Regions from separate parts of the Mesorhizobium sp. M1348 genome, predicted to be linked through region 1. Evidence: predicted binding sites of a transcription regulator. Region 1 holds the regulator's gene; each other region holds the start of a gene.

Region 1 (4,749 bases):
ATGGCGACACCCGCCAGAATGGCGGTCGTGAATTTCTTCATCATATCCTCCCTGCGCCGCGTACGGCGTGACCATTGGCCCAAAGACCAGCTAATTTTTTCGAGCCTCGAAAAAATACTGGCCCGATCTCCGGCTGCTGTCAACATCGATTCTGATGGATTTTGATGAGTCTGAGAGTTTTTTCGAGCGTCGGAATAAACGATGACAGCGCCACCTGCATCTGACACTATTTGCCTGCATCCGACACTATTTGTCGGACATTACCGACGGCTTCCGGTTCATGAGCGGCCGCGGCAACCGGGAGGAAAGCAAAACGATGTCGGTCGGAATCCGCCATGACGATTTGCGCCGGCGCAACCGGGCGATGGTGATCTCGGCAGTCCGCCGGGTTGGCCAGCCATCGCGTACGGAGATCGCCGCAGCCACCGGCCTCAGCCATTCGACCATATCGGCGATCTCCTCCGACCTGATACGGGAAGGCATCCTCGCCGAGAGCAAGGCAAGCGAGCCCGTTTCGTTGAAACGCGGTCGTCCGCAGGTCGGCCTCGCCCTCAACCCGGAAGCGGCGGCGGTGCTGACCGTGGTGTTGTCGCTCAATTTCCTGTCGGCCGCCATCATCGACTATGCGGGACACGTCGTAGCCGAGGAACAGCGCCGGCTGGACACGCTGACCATGCCGCGCGACGAGCTGATCCGCGAATGCATGGCCGTCGTCCGGCGCCGGCTGGAGGATCCAGACCTTGACGTCCGCAGTGTCGCCCGCATCGCCCTGGCGATTCAGGGCATTACCGACTCCCCTGCACGCGCCATGCTGTGGTCGCCGATCACGCCGCAGACGGACATCGCCTTTGCCGATATGCTGGAAGATCAATTCGGCATCCCGGCCACGGTGGAGAACGACTGCAATATGATGGCGGTGGCTTTGCGCTGGCGCGATCCGGATCGCTATCGCGACGACTTCATCGCCATCCTGCTTTCGCACGGCATCGGCATGGGGCTGGTGTTGAAGGGCGAGCTGTTCACCGGCACGCATTCCTCCGGCGGCGAGTTTGGCCACATGATCCATCGTCCGGGCGGCGCGCTCTGCCGATGCGGGCGGCGCGGCTGCATCGAGGCCTATGCCGGCAACTACGCCATCTGGCGCAACGCCAGGCAGATGAGCGAAGACAGCGAACCCATCGCCGACGTCAGCGACGCCGACATGCGCGCGCTGGCGGCCCGGGCGCGCGAGAAGGATGGGCCGGAACGCGAGGCCTACCGCAAGGCCGGCGAGGCGCTGGGTTTCGGTCTCGGCTCGCTGTTCGCGCTGATCGATCCGGCACCGGTCGCGATGGTCGGCGCCAGTGCCGCCGCCTTCGATCTGATCGAGCCGGCCTTGCGCCAGGCCATCGCCCAGACCGCCGGCGGCCAGCATTCGGGTTCGATCTCCTTCGATACCGAGCCGAACGAATTGCCGCTGATCCGCGAAGGCTGTGCGATGCGGGCGTTAAGCTTCGTCGACCAGGAGATTTTCGCGCCGGGCGCGCAAATGAGGCCCCGCGTCAGAAAGAACGTGGCCTGACCCGGCGGATCAATCTTCCCTGATCGCGTAGCCGGCACCGCGGATGGTGCGGATGACATCAGGCATGCGGCCGTTGTTGACGGCTTTGCGCAGCCGGCCGACATGCACGTCGACGGTGCGTTCGTCGATATAGATCGTCTCGCCCCAGACATTATCGAGCAACTGGCTGCGCGAGAAGACGCGGCCCGGATGCCGCATCATGAACTCGAGCAACCGGAATTCGGTCGGCCCGAGCCTGATTTCGCTCTTCTTGCGATAGACCCTGTGCGATTCGCGATCGAGCACGATGTCGCCGACCTTCAGCACGCTTGACAACACTTCCGGCTTGGCGCGCCGCAGCAGCGCCTTGACCCTGGCCATGAATTCCGGTGTCGAAAATGGTTTGACCAGATAGTCGTCGGCGCCGGTCGAAAGACCGCGCACCCGGTCGCTCTCCTCGCCGCGCGCGGTCAGCATGATGATCGGCAGCCGCTCGGTTTCGGGGCGCACCCGCAACCGGCGGCAGAGCTCGATGCCGGAAACCGCTGGTATCATCCAGTCGAGCACCAGAAGATCGGGCACATTCTCCTGCAAACGGATCTCGGCTTCGTCGCCGCGTGTCACCACCTCGACCTGGTAGCCTTCGGATTCGAGATTGTAGCGGAGCAGCACACCCAACGGCTCCTCGTCCTCCACCACCATTATGCGTGGTGCGATCATCGGCTGGGCACCCCCATCATGTCACCGGCGCGGACATTGTCGTTTCGTCCTGCTTCGGACGATTGACCGGCAATTGCTCGCCGGTCAGCACATAATACGCATTTTCGGCGATGTTGGTGACATGGTCGCCGATCCGCTCCAGATTCTTGGCGCAGAACAGCAGATGCGTGCAAGCGGTGATGTTGCGCGGATCTTCCATCATGTAGGTCAACAGCTCGCGGAACACGGACGTGTATTTGACGTCGATGCGCTCGTCTGCGGCACGCAGCTTGGCCAACGCGGCCGCATCGCCTGCGGCATATTCCTCAATGACGCCCTGCACCTGGATGAGCACCAGCTGCGCCATCGCGTCGATGGAATGCGACAGGTCGCGCGGCGTGACGCTGAGGCCGACCGCACTCACACGCTTGGCGATGTTCTTGGCAAGGTCGCCGATGCGTTCGAGGTCGCCGGCCATACGGATCGCTCCGACGACATGGCGAAGATCGTGGGCCATCGGCTGGCGTTTGGCGATCAGGGTGATGGCGCGATCGTCCAGTTCGCGTTGACGCGCATCCATGATGGCGTCGTCGGAAACGACGCGTTGCGCCAGCACGTTGTCGGAATTCAACAGGGCCTTGGTCGCCCCGCCGACCATCGAACCGGCGAGGTCGGCCATGTCGCGGATCAGCTTGCTGATCTGCTCGAGATCCTCGTCGAAAGAAGCGACTGTGTGTTCGCCCATGGTCCTGTCCTCATATGCATGATCGGAACGGCTCAGCCGAAGCGGCCGGTGATGTAGTCCTGCGTGCGCTTCTCGCGGGGCGACGTGAAGATCTTCTCGGTCCGGTCGAACTCGACCAGCTCACCCAGATACATGAAGGCGGTCTGGCGCGACACGCGCGCCGCCTGCTGCATGTTGTGAGTGACGATGACGATCGTGTAGTCGGCTTGCAATTCGTCGATCAGTTCCTCGATCTTGGCCGTCGACAACGGGTCGAGCGCCGAAGCCGGTTCGTCGAGCAGAATGACTTCCGGCTTCACGGCCACGGTGCGGGCGATACAGAGCCGCTGCTGCTGGCCGCCGGACAGGCTCAAGCCACTGGCGTTGAGCTTGTCCTTGACCTCGCTCCACAGCGCGGCGCGCTTCAACGCCTGTTCGACGCGGCCGTCCATCTCGGACTTGCCGAGATTCTCGTAGAGCCTGACGCCGAAGGCGATGTTCTCGTAGATCGACATCGGGAACGGCGTCGGCTTCTGGAACACCATGCCGATCTTGGTGCGCAGCAGATTGAGATCCTGCGACCGGTCGAGAATATTCTTGCCGTCGAGCAGCACCTGGCCCTCGGCTGTCTGTTTCGGGTAGAGCTCATAGATGCGGTTGAACACACGCAGCAGCGTCGATTTCCCGCAGCCCGAAGGCCCAATGAAGGCCGTGACACTGCGCTCGGGCAGCGACAGGCTAATGTCCTTCAGCGCCTTGCTCTGGCCGTAGTAGAAGTTGAGGTTCTTGACCTCGATCTTCGTCTTCTCGGCGACCGTTTCGGTCATCGTCATGTCCGGGGACAACATCTGTGTCATCTGTCCTCTCTGCGTCCGGTAAGGCTGCGGGCGAGGATGCTCAAGCCCAGAACCGTCAGGGTGATTATGAGTGCGCCGGTCCACGCCAGCTGCTGCCATTCCTCGTAAGGGCTGAGAGCGAACTGGAAGATGGTCACCGGCAGGCTGGCCATCGGCGCGTTGATATTGCTGCTCCAGAACTGGTTGTTGAGCGCGGTGAAGAGCAGCGGCGCCGTCTCGCCGGAAATGCGTGCTATCGCCAGCAATATACCGGTGACGATGCCGGACAATGCGGCGCGATAGGCGACCGAACGGATCACCACCCAGCGCGGCGCGCCGATCGCGGCACCGGCTTCACGCAACGCGTTCGGTACCAGGTTGAGCATGTCTTCAGTGGTGCGCACGACCACCGGAATGACCAGGATGGCAAGCGCCACGGCGCCGGCAATGGCCGAGAAATGTCCCATTGGCCGCACCATCAGCTCATAGACGAACAAGCCGATGATGATCGACGGCGCCGACAACAGGATGTCGTTGATGAAGCGGACGACGGTGGTGATGCGCGAAAAGCGTCCATACTCGGCCATGTAGGTTCCCGCCAGCACGCCGATCGGCGTGCCGACGACAACGGCGATGATCGTCATCAGCAGGCTGCCCGCGATGGCATTGAGCAGGCCGCCGGCCTCGCCGGGTGGTGGCGTCATCTCGGTGAAGACCGCGAGCGAAAGCCCGGCCGTACCCTTATAGACCAGCGCGCCGAGGATGAGCGCCAGCCAGGCAAGCCCGATGCCGGCGGCGACGACGCAAAGCGCCATCATCACCGAATTCCTGGCTTTGCGGCGGCTGTGGAGCGATGAGGATGTCGACATCGGTCAGGCTCCCGTACGGGCGTCGATCCGCATCAGCATATAGCGGGCGGCGGCAAGGATCAGGAAGGTGATGACGAACAG
Region 2 (4,749 bases), on a different contig from region 1:
GCGATGGCGTCCGGCAGCACGTCGATTATCCTGTCGAGGCTAAGCGGCGGGAAGGCCGGCCATTGCAGGCTGCGCGGGATGCCGCCGAAACGCGTGCCGATCGTCTCGGCCGGCATGGCGAGCAATGCAACGACGAGGGATGCCAGTCCGATGGCAATCAGCATGGCCGGCCACTTCGGCCGAAACCGCTTCAACATCGCAATGGTGATGATGGTCAGTGCCGCCACCGCGGTTGCGGCGAGGTTGATCGTTCCGGCCGCCTCGCCGATGGCCATCAGCTTCGGCACCAGCGGCCCCGGTTCCTTGCCGGCGAGCTTCAGCCCGAACAGTTCGACGATCTGGCCGGAGAAGATGATGACGGCGATGCCGGCGGTGAAGCCGACGGTCACTGGATAGGGGATGAACTTGATGTAGGTGCCAAGCCTGAGATAGCCGATGGCAAGCAGGAACAGGCCGGCCATCATCGTCGCCAGCAGCAAGCCGTCGACGCCAACCCGCGCCACTGTCGCAGCCACCAGCACAATGAAGGCGCCGGCCGGGCCGCCGATCTGGAAACGGCTGCCGCCAAGCGCCGAGACCAGGAAGCCGCCGATGATCGAGGTGTAGAGCCCGCGTTCCGGCGTCACGCCTGAAGCAATGGCAATTGCCATCGACAGCGGCAGCGCTACGATGGCGACAGTCAGCCCGGCAATGGCATCGGCCTTGAAGTGCGCGAGCGTATAGCCCTCGCGCAGCACCGTCACCAGCTTCGGCGTGAACAGTTCGGAAAATGTCGGGCGTGCCGGTTGATGCGCTGCCCGCCGGGTCTGATCCATCGAGTGCCTTCCCCATGAAACCAAGGAGGCGGCGGGATCGTCGGCAGGACTGTCGGCGGTCGCCGTCGCGACTTGGAGCGGCGTGCGTCCAAATGGGCGCACAGATACGCTCCAACACTTTTGAACGGCGCATCGGACTATCCGAAAATCGAATTTGATTTTCGGCGATGCGGCAGTACCATCAGCCCTGCGGGTTCTGCGGCGTGACAGGCTTGAGGCGAACGCCCCTGCCGCCACGCTCGCTCGCCTGGTTCTCGCCGATCAGCTCGACCCCGGCCTCTTCAAGGGCCTGGATGACCTTCATCAGCGTATCGACCACGCCCCGGACCACGCCGTCGCTCGCTTCCATGCGCTGAATGGTTGGAAGCGAAACCCCGGCGCGCTCGGCGAGCGTCTTCTGATCGATGCCGGCCAGCGCCCTCGCGGCACGCATCTGCGCGGCAGTGATCATCGGCCAAAACCCCCGTCTGAATCTGCGGTATCACGTATAATACCTTCATTATGATGGTTCAAGCATCATCTTGCATATGTGAAACATGCAGCACTCTTTGCCAGCCGATGCGCTAGCATGCTACGGCATCGTTTGGCGGGACATCCATTGCGATCCCGATTTCACAGGCGACGACTCAAAAAGGATGAGCAGGTGAAGATATTCAAAGCGTTGGCGACCTCGACAGCCTTGCTGTCGATGGTTTTCCTGCTGGCAGGCTGCGGCCATGGCCTGATCAACAGGCTGATTTGACCGCAAATCGACTGACATGAGTCAGGTGCCGCCGGCCCGCCCGAGCCGTCGCTGCAGGAACCGGGCCGCAAGCCAGCACAGCATCGCCCAGGCAAAGCCGGCGCACCAGCCGGCCAATACGTCGGACGGCCAGTGGACGCCGAGATAGATGCGGCTGATGCCGACCACCACCGTCGTCAGCACCGCCAGCCCGAGCACATAGATCTTCGTTGTCCGCCCGGGCAAAAACCGCGCCGCCATGCTGCCCAGCGTCAAATATGTCACCGCCGACAGCATGGCGTGGCCGCTCGGAAACGAAAGCGATGCCACGTCGGCGAGATGCGAGACCAGATCGGGGCGCGGCCGGTCTATATCGAACTTGAGCACGCTTGACAGGACCTGGCCACCCGCTACCGCGACGAACATGAGAAGCGCCGCGCCTGGCCTGCGTATGAGGAGCAGATAGACGATCATTGCCGCGGTAATCAGGACCAACACGCTGGCGCTGCCGAGGCTGGTGATGTCGCGCATCGCTCCTTCCAGCCACGCCGGTCCGATCGGATTGTCGGGCTGGCCGGCCTTGCGGAAGGCGAGCAGGATTTCGGTATCGAAGGCATGCGGCGTGGTGGCCCGCGCCATCTCCATCAGCTCCTCGAACCCCCACAGCCCGCCGGCAATGATCAGCCCGGCCAGCAGAACCGGGAACTCCAGCCAGTTGCGCAGTCTGCTTGCGGTCTTCTTCATCGGCCCGATCGCAGTTACAGCCTTTGCAGATAGGGCCCGAGCGTGATCAGCGCCACAGCTGCGATGGCAAGCACAATGCCGGTCGCCTGCAAGGCATTGACGCGCTCGCCGAAGAAGACCAGCGCCACCACATTCACCGACACCAGCTGGATCACCGCTGACAGGCTGAACGACACCGACATGCCGAATTCACGGATCAGCCTCAGCATGATCAGATTGCCGAGCGAATAGAGCGCCAACGTCAGCACGATCTTGCCGAGGCTCGGCGCCAGCCCCCACTGTTTGGCAGCCATCGCCGCCAGCAGGAAGATCACCGTCGAAACGCAGAGCTGCCCAAGTCCCCAGAAACTCACTTTTTGTTCCTCCCGATGCGGTCCTACGCCCACCGCAGCTCTTGTTTCCGAAGCGCCGGTCGCGGTCAAGCGGGGCCGATGCTGGATACAAAATCGCAGTGGTAATTAGCCGGCATGTCATCAAACTGTGACCTGCCGGCGATACCGGACTGGCCAGGCAACACGCTCCAGCAATCCATCCAGCCAGAGGCATGCCCCTATGACCGAACATCGCTCCCCTGACGCCCATTTCCGCACCAGCCTGCTCGAGGAAAACGACGGGCCAGGAGCCAATCCCACCGACAACCGCACCATGGGTGAAATCATCGCCGCGCGGTTCTCGCGCCGCGGCTTCCTCAAGGGCTCGCTTGCCGTCTCGGCCATAGCCGCTACCGTCAGCCCGCTGGCGCTGATCACCGCCGACAACGCCCGCGCCGCCGAAGGCTCCGCCTTCGCTTTCGACGAGCTCGAGGCCGGCATCGACGACAAGCATCACGTCGCACCCGGCTATGACGCCGATGTGCTGCTGCGCTGGGGCGATCCGCTGTTCGCCGATTCGCCGGAATTCGATCCGACAAAACAGTCGGCGGAGGCCCAGGCCAGACAATTCGGCTACAACAACGACTATGTCGGCTATATCCCGATCGACGGCTCGGCCGAGCACGGCCTGCTGGTGGTCAACCACGAATACACCAATCCGCACCTGATGTTTTCGGGCCTCGTCACCATCGTCGACGGCAAAGCCAAGCAGGCGCCTCTCAGCAAGGAACAAGTCGACGTCGAGATGACCGCGCATGGCGGCACCATTGTCGAGATCCGCAAGATATCAGGCAAATGGCAGGTCGTTCGCGACGGCAAGCTCAACCGCCGCATCACCTCCAACACCGAGATCGAGCTCTCCGGCCCCGTCGCCGGCCACGACCGCGTCAAGACCAGCGCCGACCCGAGCGGCACCAAAGTCATCGGCACTGTCAACAACTGCGCCGGCGGCGTCACGCCATGGGGCACCTATGTCATGGCCGAGGAGAACATCCACGGCTATTTCTCGGGCGAGCTGCCGCAGAGCCATAAGGAAGCCGCCAATTACAAGCGCCTCGGCATTCCCGAAGGTGCCTATGAATGGGCAGCGCATTACGACCGTTTCGACATCGGCAAGGAGCCAAACGAGCCGAACCGCTTCGGCTGGATCGTCGAGGTCGACGTTCAGGATCCGACTTCGGTGCCGAGGAAGCGCACCGCGATGGGCCGCTTCAAGCATGAGGGCGCCGAGTCGATCGTCGCCAAGGATGGCCGTGTCGTCTTCTATCTCGGCGACGATGAGCGCTTCGACTACGTCTATAAGTTCGTCACCACAGGCAAATTCAATCCGGACGACCGCGCTGGAAACAAGGATTTGCTCGACGATGGCACCTTGCATGTCGGCAAGTTTGCCGAGGACGGTTCGGTCGAATGGTTGCCGATCGTCTTCGGCCAAGGGCCGCTGACGGCGGAGAACGGCTTTGCCAGCCAGGCCGACGTGCTGATCGAAACGCGCCGCGCCGCCGACCTGCTCGGCGCCACCAAGATGGACCGTCCGGAAGACATCCAGCCCAATGCCGCCAACGGCAAGGTCTATGTCATGCTGACCAACAATTCGAAGCGCAAGGCCGATCAGGTCGACGCCGCCAACCCGCGTGCCGAAAATGCCTTTGGCCACATCATCGAGATCGTCGAGGACGGCGGCGATTTCACTGCCACCAAGGGCAAGTGGGAGGTGCTCTTGAAATGCGGTGATCCCTCGGTTGCCGCTGTCGGCGCCACCTTCTCGACCGCAACCACGGCCAATGGCTGGTTCGGCATGCCGGACAATTGCGCGGTCGATTCGGCCGGCCGCCTCTGGGTTGCTACCGACGGCCAGGGCCCGAAGGCCACTGGCCGCACCGACGGTCTGTGGGCGGTCGACACGGAAGGGCCGGCAAGGGCCACATCAAAGCTGTTCTTCCGTGTGCCGATAGGCGCCGAAATGTGCGGCCCGTTGTTTGCGCCGGACGACCAGACCGCCTTCGTTGCCGTCCAGCATCCGGGCGACGGCGGCGAGGACTGGGAGGCTTTCGGCCGTCCATCCTATTATGAGGATTTGTCGACCCGCTGGCCCGAC
Region 3 (4,749 bases), on a different contig from region 1:
CACCACCTCGCATGACCGGCTGCTGGAACTGACGGAAAACGCTACGGTCCCCGTCATCAACGGGCTGACCGACGAGACCCATCCCTGCCAGCTGATGGCCGACATCATGACCTTCGAAGAGCACCGCGGTCCGGTGGCCGGCAAGACGATCGCCTGGACCGGCGACGGCAACAACGTGCTGCATTCGCTGCTGGAGGCTTCTGCGCGGTTCCGCTTCAAACTGAACGTCGCCGTGCCCGAGGGCAGCGAACCGGCTCAGAAGCATGTCGACTGGTCGAAAGCCAATGGCGGCAAGCTGAAATTCACCCGTTCGCCCGAGGAGGCCGTTCACGAGGCCGACTGCATCGTCACCGACTGCTGGGTCTCGATGGGGCAGGAGCACCGTGCCCGCGGCCACAATGTCTTCTTGCCCTATCAGGTCAATGCGGCACTGATGGCGAAAGCCAAGCCGGACGCGCTGTTCATGCACTGTCTGCCGGCGCATCGCGGTGAGGAGGTTACCGACGAGGTCATCGACGGGCCGCATTCGGTGGTTTTCGATGAGGCCGAGAACCGGCTCCATGCCCAGAAGGCGGTCTTGGCCTGGTGCCTGGGCGCTTGATACGGGCCGCGGTGATCCGGGCCGGCCTGATCCGCGCCGCCTTGATCCGCGCCGCCTTGATCCGGGCCGCCTTGATCCGGAAGTGGGTGGTGCCTATCTCAGGCGCATCACGCAAATCGAGCGCGTCTCGTCGCATGCGCCCCGGAGGGCGGCATCGCCGCGCCCCGGAGCTTTGTCATGTTGGAAACTCATCAATTGGCTGAACATAAACCCAAGCTCGGCGAATTCGGCTACGCCGGCGACGACCATGTCGTGCCGTTCGAGGTCGGCCCGCTCGACGTGCGCGGCCGCACCGTCCAGCTCGGGTCGATGCTCGACGCTATTCTCAGCCGCCACGACTATCCCGAGCCGGTCGCCCGACTACTGGCCGAAGCCTGTGTGCTAACTGTACTGCTCGGAACTTCGCTGAAGTTCGAGGGCAAGTTCATTCTGCAGACCCGCACCGACGGGCCGGTCGACATGCTGGTCGCGGATTTCTCCACGCCGCACGCGCTGCGCGCTTATGCCCGCTTCGATGCCGACCGGCTGCAGGCTTTGACTTCTGCCGGCGAGACGTCACCGCAGACTCTGCTCGGCAGCGGCGTCCTGGCGCTGACCATCGACCAGGGCGCTCACACGCAACGCTACCAGGGCATCGTCCAACTCGACGGCGTCACGCTGGAAGATGCCGCACGCACCTATTTCCGCCAGTCGGAGCAGATTCCGACCGACCTCCGGCTTTCGGTTGCCAAGCTTCTGACGCCCGGCGTCGGCGGTGCCCGCGAGCAATGGCGGGCCGGTGGCCTGCTGGCACAATTCCTGCCGCAGTCGGCGGAGCGCATGCGCGTACCCGACCTTCCCGGTGGCGACGGCGATCCGCGTGAGGAAATCCACGACCCGACCGACAATTCCTGGCAGGAGCTGCTGGCGCTGCTTGGTACCATTGAACCGACCGAGCTGATCGATCCGACGATCGGCGCCGAACGGCTGCTTTACCGGCTTTTCCACGAGCATGGCGTCCGCGTTTTCGGCGGCGTGCCGGTTGCCGACCAGTGCTCATGCTCGAGGGAGAAGATCCGCGGCATCCTCGAAGGCTTTTCCGCCGAGGAGATCAGGGACAGCACCGAGGATGGCAGCATTCACGTCGCCTGCGAATTCTGCTCGAAGCAATATGACTTCGACCCGGCGGAGTTTGCAGCGGCCGGATGACGGCCCTCAATTGACGGTGCGCCGCGTGCCCGGCAAATCGAGCGAGAAGGCGGGGATGGCGACGTCGAAGGTCTCACCCCGTTTGTTGCGCATTGTGTAGTGCCCGACCATGATGCCGGATGGGGTCGAGAGCGGGCATCCAGACGTATACTGATAGCTGTCGCCGGGGTTGAGTCCGGGTTGCTCGCCGACGACCCCGGGGCCGCGCACTTCCTCGACCTTGCCGGTGCCGTCGGTAATGTGCCAGTAGCGTGATAGAAGCTGCACGAACTCATCCGACTGGTTGTCGATGGTCACCTGGTAGCCCCAGACATAGCGGTTTTGCGGCGGGTCAGAGTGATCCTCCAGATAGAACGGCCTGACCTGCACTTCGATGTTGCGGGTGACGGCGCTGTACATAAACTGCTCCAAAGCAATGTAGATGGAACTTTCGATGCTCAGCGCAGTTTGGTCAACGATGCGCGGCATCTTCTTGCCCGATCTCAAGCGCAGGTGCCGAAAAACAATGTCATTTGAGTGACACATGACAATGTTGGTGTGCAGGCTTGTGCCGGGCGACTCAGCGTTTTGTCGAATTGTTGAAAACGGCCGTCATGCGGCCGGCATTTCTGGAGTGACCAGATCTCGATGGAACCGACATTCGCAGCCGCCCTCCTTTCCATAGCCCTCCTTCTTTCAAATCTCGCCAGCATCCTGTTAGCTTCGCTGAAGCTGAAGCGACCAGCCAGGATTGCACCGCCCGCGGCCGACGCGCCGCCGGTATCGATCGTCGTCCCGGCGCGCGGCGTCGAGCCGTTTGCCGAAGAGACTCTGGAGCGCGCCTTCTCCCTCGACTGGCCGCGCTACGAACTCATCTTCTGCGTCGCCCATGCCGATGACCCGGTGGTCAAGCCGATCACCGCCGCAATGGCGCGGTTTCCAGCTATTCGCGCCCGCCTTCTAGTCGGTGACGACCGCATCAGCGGCAATCCAAAACTCAATAATTGCGTGAAGGGTTGGGAGGCGGCCCATTATCGCTGGGTCATCCTTGCCGATTCCAACGTGCTTATGCCGAGCGATTATGTCCAACAGCTGATGGCGGCATGGCGGCCCGATACCGGCCTCGTCTGCTCGACGCCGATCGGCTCGCGGCCGGACGGATTTTGGGGGGAGGTCGAATGCGCCTTTCTCAACACGCTGCAGGCACGCTGGCAGTACGCTGGAGAGGCGCTCGGCCTCGGCTTCGCGCAGGGCAAGAGCATGTTGTGGAACAAGCCGATGCTCGATGCCAATGGCGGCATCCGCGCGCTTGCTGCCGAGATCGCCGAGGACGCCGCCGCGACCAAGCTGGTCAACGGGCTCGGACTGCGGGTCAATCTTGTCGCCTCGCCCTTCGAACAGCCGCTCGGCCGGCGCACGCTTGGCGAGATCTGGTCGCGGCAGGCGCGCTGGGCGCGGCTGCGCCGCGTCACCTTTGCACTGTTCTTTGCCCCCGAAATCCTGATCGGCGCGGCGCCGCCGCTGGTGCTTGCGCTGATCGCCGCGGCTGACGCCGGCGTCAGCCTGCCGGCAACCGCCATCGCCGTGCTGGTCGCGGCCTACCTGCCGGAATGCGTCTTGGCCTCGGCCAAGGGATGGCACCTGTCGCCGCGCACGATCCCGGCGATGATGGCGCGAGACCTGATGCTTCCCGCCATTTGGGCGCGCGGATGGCTGAGCGGCGCCGTCGACTGGCGCGGCAACGTGATGACCATCCAGACCAAGGCCGTCGCGGAGCTGGAAGAGACCCCGTCCGGCGTCTGATCGGCGCATCCCCGCTCGCCTCTGTTCGGCCAGTCCTTATCCGGCAGCTCTCAGCGCTTGCTCGATATCTTCGAGCAGATCGTTGGCATCTTCCAGGCCGACGGAAAGCCTGAGCGTTCCCGGTCCGATACCGAGCTCGGCGCGAGCCTCATCGGTCAAGTTCTTGTGCGTCGTCGTCGCCGGATGGGTGATCAGGCTCTTGGCATCGCCGAGATTGTTGGAAATCAGCACGATGTCGAGTGCGTTCTGGAAGGCAAAGGCCGCCTGCTTGCCGCCCTTCACATCCAGGCAGATCAGCGTCGAGCCGCCCGACATCTGCTTCTTGACCACGGCCGCTTGCGGGTGGTCGGCGCGGCCGGGATAGATGACGCGGGCGACTTGCGGGCGCTCGGCGAGGAAATCCGCGATGCGGCCGGCACTTTCCGTCTGCTGGCGTACGCGCAGCGGCAGCGTCTCCAGCCCTTTCAGCAGCGTCCAGGCATTGAAGGGCGAGAGGCTCGGGCCGGTGTGACGGAAATAGTCATGCAAGTTTTCGTCGATCCACTTCTTGTCCGACAGAACGATGCCGCCAAGACAGCGCCCCTGGCCGTCAATATGCTTGGTCGCGGAGTAGACGACGATGTGAGCGCCGAGCTGCAGGGGTTTCTGCTGCAAGGGCGTGGCGAAGACATTATCGACGATCAGCCTGGCGCCAATCGAGTTGGCAAGTGCGGCGACGGCGGCGATATCGACCACCTCCAGCGTCGGATTGGTCGGGCTTTCCAGGAAGAACAGTTTGGTGTTCGGCTTGACCGCCTTTTCCCAACTGGCGATGTCTGTGCCGTCGACCAGTGTTGCCTCGATGCCGTATTTCGGCGCCAGCGTCTCGACCACCCAGCGGCAGGAGCCGAACAGCGCGCGCGCCGCGACGATATGGTCGCCCGCCTTGGCGCTGCACAGCAGTGCTGCCGTCACCGCCGCCATGCCGGATGCCGTGGCGCGCGCGTCCTCGGCGCCTTCCAGCGCGCACATGCGTTTTTCAAACATGTCGACGGTCGGGTTGGCATAGCGCGAATAGATGAAGCCCGGCTCCTCGCCCTTGAAGCGGGCTTCCGCCGCTTGCGCCGTCTCGTAGACATAGCCTTGGGTGAGATACATCGCCTCGGAGGTCTCGCCGAAGCCGGAACGCAGCGTCCCGG
Region 4 (4,749 bases), 300 kb from region 1:
TTTTCATTGATCTCGTAGAAGAGCTTGCCGAGGGCGCCGATCGAATGCAGGCCGATGGCGATGATGGCCGCGACCGGGCCGGTCGAGAGGATGGCTGCGAACAGGCCGGCAATGACGATCTCCGGGAAGGCGCGAAGCAGTTCCATGAAGCGCTTGACGACGAGCCTGAGCACCGGACTGGGCGTCAAGTTGCGCGCGGCGATGAAGGAAAAGGGCACCGCAAAGACAAAGCCGATGAAAGTGGAAACCAGCGCCACGTTAAGCGTGGTGAGCATCAGCTCGAAATATTCGGGTAGATAAAAGCCGCCCCAGAGATAGACGCGACCAAGCGGGAAATTGAACTCCTGGCTGCCCTTGTCGTGCGGCGATGCGATGTCGAACAGCGCCCGCCAGACGTCGTTCCAGTCCTTGGGAACAAGCCAACTAAGGAAATCCAGTATGTGCGGTAGCCGATCGAAGAAATGCCCCGCATTGGCCTCGTCGGCGAACCACATGGCTGTGCACATGGCGACAAGCAGTAAGCCGATGCCGAGCGCCGTGTAGAACCGGCGCAAGGACGTCTGGCGTCGCCAGGCGTCTGCTGCCTGCCGGACCGCGTCTGAACGAATTGTAGCGGCGAAGGTCATACGGGGTCACGAGCGGACACGCAAAAAGGGCGGCGACCGCATCGGCCCGAAAGTCGAAGTTCGACTTTCGGAAAGCACGATGCGGCATCTAAGTGTTAGAGCGTACTTTGTGCGTCCAAGTGGACGCACGTCGCTCTAATGGACGCCGCCCTTTCCGCAATTGTCGTCAGCCGCCGATCGCGGCTTTGCGGGCTTCGACGATGACGCTGTAGAAGTCCGGCTTCACCGGAACGTAGCCGGTGAAATCGCCGCCTTCGATGGCCTCGAAGCAGGGCTTGTCCTTGGCCGGCAGGCTGGTGAAGAAGTTGGCGAGCTTGGCGGTCATATCGCCGCCGAGCGCGGTGCGCACGACCAGCGGGCCGTTCGGGATCAGGCCAGAACGCCAGACTTCGACGAAGTCGTTGGGGTCGACGGCGCCCTTGGCGACTTCCTTGTGGAAGGTGCCGGACGTGTAACCGTTCTTGAAGTCGCCGATGCCGGAAGAATCGTCAACCGCCACGTCGACCTTGCCGTCGCGGACGGCGAGAACGTTGTTCTCGTGACCGCCATTGAACTGCGTCGAGGCGAAGAAGGTTTCGTTCGAAGCGCCGGTGTCCTTCGGGATCTGGGTCAGCGGGATCAGATAGCCGGAGGTCGAATCCGGGTCGGCATAGCCGAGCTTCTTGCCCTTTGCCGACTTGATGTCGGTGATGCCGGACGACTTCAGCGCCAGGCCAATCGAATAATAACCGGTCGCGCCGTCGGTCTGCTGGGTGGTGAGGATCGGGGTGACGGCGTTCGGATCCTTGAGATAGACGCTGGCATAGCCTGACGCGCCAAGCTCGGCGAAATCGAGCGTGCCGCCGAGCAGGCCCTGGATGACGCCATCATAGTCGGCAGCCGGGAACAGCGAGACCTTTTCGAAACCGAATTCGGTCTTCAGATGATCGGCGAGGCACTGAAAGTTGCGCAGCCGGTCCGCTTCGTTCTCGCCGCCGAGAATGCCGACGCGGAATTCCTTGATATCCTGGGCGTGAGCAGCACTTGCTGCGATGGCGAGCAATGAAACCGCACCGAAAACCATCTTCCTGAACATTATCTCTCTCCTGTTGGTCCCGGCCTCGCGCCGGTAGCGTTCGAATTTTTGACGGGTGCCTTTGACGCGGGCGAGCGATCAGGCCGTTCTCAGCAACCAGGAAACGCTGGCTCGAGCGGTCCGGCGGATGCAGCGATCTTCTGTTTGACGGCGACACTGGTCGAGGTGATGGCCTCGGAGATTTCGGCGCCATTGCTGTCGGCGCCGTAGACCATGCGCACGGCCTCGCGGTTGAGGTCTTCGGGCGGGCCGTCGAAGACCACCTTGCCGGCGGCCATGCCGACGATGCGGTTGCAATAGTTGCGGGCCGTATCAAGCGTATGGAGATTTGTGATGACGGTGATGCCTTCGCGCAAATTGATGTCCTGCAGCGAATCCATCACCACCTTGGCGTTGAGCGGGTCGAGCGAGGCGATCGGCTCGTCGGCGAGCAACACCTTCGGCTGTTGCATCATGGCACGCGCAATCGCAACGCGCTGCTGCTGGCCGCCGGAAAGGGTGCCAGCAGGCTGCAGCGCGGTGCGGGCGATGTCGAGGCGCTCGAGAGCTGCAACCGCCTCGGCGCATTCGCCGCGGGAAAACATGCCGAACAGGTTGGACAGGGTCGAACGGTGGTTGAGCCGGCCGAGCAGCACATTGGTCAGCACGTCGAGGCGCGGCACCAGGTTGAATTGCTGGAAGATCATGGCGCAGTCGCGCTGCCAGCGCCGGAGCGGCGAGCCGCGCAACCCGGAGACCTCGACGCCGTCGAACAGGATGGATCCCTGGCTCGGATCGATGAGGCGGTTGATCATGCGCAGAAGCGTCGATTTGCCGGCGCCGGAGCGGCCGATGATGCCGACCATCTGGCCTTGCGGAATGGAGATGTGAACATTGCTGACGGCGGTGTTCTTGCCGAACCGTCGGGTGACGCCGCGGATTTCGAGCGTAGCTGACATGGTGCAGGCTCCAGTCCAGTCGCAATTGAAGGTCTGTTAACTCTCGCTAGCGCAGCCGCATGAACCTGCGGTGTCGGATTGATGTCAGTTTTGTTACCGCCCACAGCCTCGCAGCGCGATCAACCCAGCACAACAAGCTCCTCGAAATGCTTCATGTCGCTGAAGCTGCAGAAAGCCGGTGGTCGCAGCTCGATCACCGGTGCCTGATGCGCAAGGAGCGACAGGCAGTCATCGAACAGATCCTGCCATGCGGATGCCCGGTCGTCGTCCAGGCGCCGAATCGGGTAGGCGAAGGTGATGTGGAACACATAGTTGTCGTGGTCGGGATGCCGGTATCCGAACGGCACCGACAGGGCATCGCGCCAGGAACGCATAACGCGCCGGTCCTCGGTGGAAGCGCCGGCGACGGTCAGGCCAGTCGGTACGATTTCAACGACCCTGACGTTGAAAGCACCGCAGCCTTTGAAGCCGTTCAGGCGTTCCAGATAGAGGCGGGTCATGGCGTCGATGCTGGTGTCGAGGGGCACGTCCTGCGGCCAGTAGGGAAGGCGGCGGCGATGTTCGATGATGCCCTGGAAGAGCGTCATGTGCAGGCTGGAGACCGGCGTGAAGGCCAGCCGGTCGGCATCGGGCATCGCGCGCATCCGCTCACGCACCTCGATGACCCCCGCTTCTGAAGCCGAGCCATTGACGAGATGGCAGACGACCGTGTTGCCGGGCTCGTTGAGAAAATTACCAGAGGTGTCGTAGCGCCTGCCGAGATGCAGCGGAGGGGTCGGGTTGGTGCCGGCAAAGAATCCGGCGAGCGAAGGTTTGACTGAAACAGGCATTGCGATCTCCAGAGGAAAGGCCGCGTCCTGCCCCGACGATGTGTCAGGGACATGAAAACCGTGCCAAGAAGTAGAATATCAAAGGCAGGATTCGCCAAGCGATTCTGCCGGGGTTGCACATCATCAAGATTGAAATAAAGATTCAAATCCGTATCAAAGAGAGGCTTCCTAATTGCTACGTTGGCGCCAGTGGTTGCGGCTGTATGCTGCAGGGGTAGTCGCTGCGATAAGTTTCACAGTGGCCCTGGTTTTGATGTCCGTATATCGGGTTGGTAGCTTGAACCATCCAATATCGGGATACTTGTACAATTATGGAAATGGGCGCGACGCGGCCATTATTCTAATGATTCTCATTTTTTTAATCGCGTTAGTTACGATAAATTTCGCAAATAAGATTGAAGAAAAACAAAAATCACTTGTAGATATTGGTTATGACAAAAAATTTATAGAACTTATCAGGTTAAATCAGACTGGTGTTGCTATTCTAATCACGTTAGGATTTCTTTCTATTATTTTGGACATTTGCCTGAGCGGCTGACTTATTCGGGGCGTCAACCCCCATGCTTCTCCAAAAACTGATTGGCCGACAGTTCCCGAAAATCGTCGAGCGTGGCGCGCAGCCGGGCGTGATCCCAGTCCCACCAGGCGAGCGCCTGGTAGCGTTCCGCAGTGCGGCGGTCGAAGCGTTCGCGGATCGGCTTGGCCGGTACGCCGCCGACAATGGTGTAGGGGGCCACATCCTTCGAGACGACCGCCCCGGCACCGACCGCCGCGCCATCGCCGACGGTGACGCCGGGCAGGATGGTCGAGCCGTGACCGAGCCAGGTGTCGTGGCCGATGGTGACGCGTTTGGCGCGGCGCTGAGCGAAGAATTCGCTCTCGTGCTCGGCGTCGTCCCAATAGTCGGAGGCGCGATAGGTGAAATGGTGTAGCGTCGGCCGCCAGGTCGGATGATTGGTGGCATTGATGCGCACGCTAGCGGCGATGTTGGCGAATTTGCCAATCGTCGCGCACCAGACGGCGCAGTCCTGCATCATGTAGGAATAGTCGCCGAGAATGCTCTCGGAGACCCGGCTGCGTTCGGCGATCTCGGTCCAGCGGCCAAGCGTCGAGCTCTCGATCTCCGCCGTCTCGTGGACCAGCGGCGCCTCCGACAATTTCCTCGTCATGCCGCGATTTTCCCCGCGGCGAAGGCGGTCACGTCGATGATGCGATCGGCCACAGCCTCGCGCACGTCGTGATCGTGGAAGATGCCGAGCAAAGCGACGCCCGCCGCCTTC

The links. The regulator PhoB, encoded in region 1, activates phosphate uptake and scavenging genes when phosphate is short. The targets are predictions, from matches to a motif close to TGTCATNNANCTGTCAT.
Region 2: the regulator PhoB is predicted to act here: its motif matches at 2,749-2,765, upstream of NKH13_RS08655 (PhoX family protein).
Region 3: the regulator PhoB is predicted to act here: its motif matches at 2,296-2,312, upstream of NKH13_RS21810 (ceramide glucosyltransferase).
Region 4: the regulator PhoB is predicted to act here: its motif matches at 2,710-2,726, upstream of phnC (phosphonate ABC transporter ATP-binding protein).

The regions. Positions count from the first base shown of each region.
Region 1 is NZ_JAMYLH010000001.1:281,904-286,652, reverse strand. Features, by position in the region: gene xylF (D-xylose ABC transporter substrate-binding protein) at 1-41, opposite strand, end outside; gene NKH13_RS01460 (ROK family protein) at 317-1,561, shown strand; gene phoB (phosphate regulon transcriptional regulator PhoB) at 1,571-2,260, opposite strand; gene phoU (phosphate signaling complex protein PhoU) at 2,277-2,984, opposite strand; gene pstB (phosphate ABC transporter ATP-binding protein PstB) at 3,017-3,820, opposite strand; gene pstA (phosphate ABC transporter permease PstA) at 3,817-4,668, opposite strand; gene pstC (phosphate ABC transporter permease subunit PstC) at 4,672-4,749, opposite strand, start outside.
Region 2 is NZ_JAMYLH010000003.1:335,622-340,370, reverse strand. Features, by position in the region: gene NKH13_RS08675 (SulP family inorganic anion transporter) at 1-815, opposite strand, end outside; gene NKH13_RS08670 (helix-turn-helix domain-containing protein) at 997-1,266, opposite strand; gene NKH13_RS08665 (phosphatase PAP2 family protein) at 1,579-2,280, opposite strand; gene NKH13_RS08660 (hypothetical protein) at 2,295-2,633, opposite strand; gene NKH13_RS08655 (PhoX family protein) at 2,833-4,749, shown strand, end outside.
Region 3 is NZ_JAMYLH010000014.1:23,796-28,544, reverse strand. Features, by position in the region: gene argF (ornithine carbamoyltransferase) at 1-601, shown strand, start outside; gene NKH13_RS21820 (Hsp33 family molecular chaperone) at 779-1,789, shown strand; gene apaG (Co2+/Mg2+ efflux facilitator ApaG/CorD) at 1,796-2,188, opposite strand; gene NKH13_RS21810 (ceramide glucosyltransferase) at 2,417-3,571, shown strand; gene NKH13_RS21805 (O-succinylhomoserine sulfhydrylase) at 3,608-4,749, opposite strand, start outside.
Region 4 is NZ_JAMYLH010000001.1:578,431-583,179, forward strand. Features, by position in the region: gene phnE (phosphonate ABC transporter, permease protein PhnE) at 1-626, opposite strand, end outside; gene phnD (phosphonate ABC transporter substrate-binding protein) at 793-1,701, opposite strand; gene phnC (phosphonate ABC transporter ATP-binding protein) at 1,791-2,639, opposite strand; gene NKH13_RS02935 (DUF1868 domain-containing protein) at 2,759-3,469, opposite strand; gene NKH13_RS02940 (DapH/DapD/GlmU-related protein) at 4,021-4,638, opposite strand; gene phnL (phosphonate C-P lyase system protein PhnL) at 4,635-4,749, opposite strand, start outside.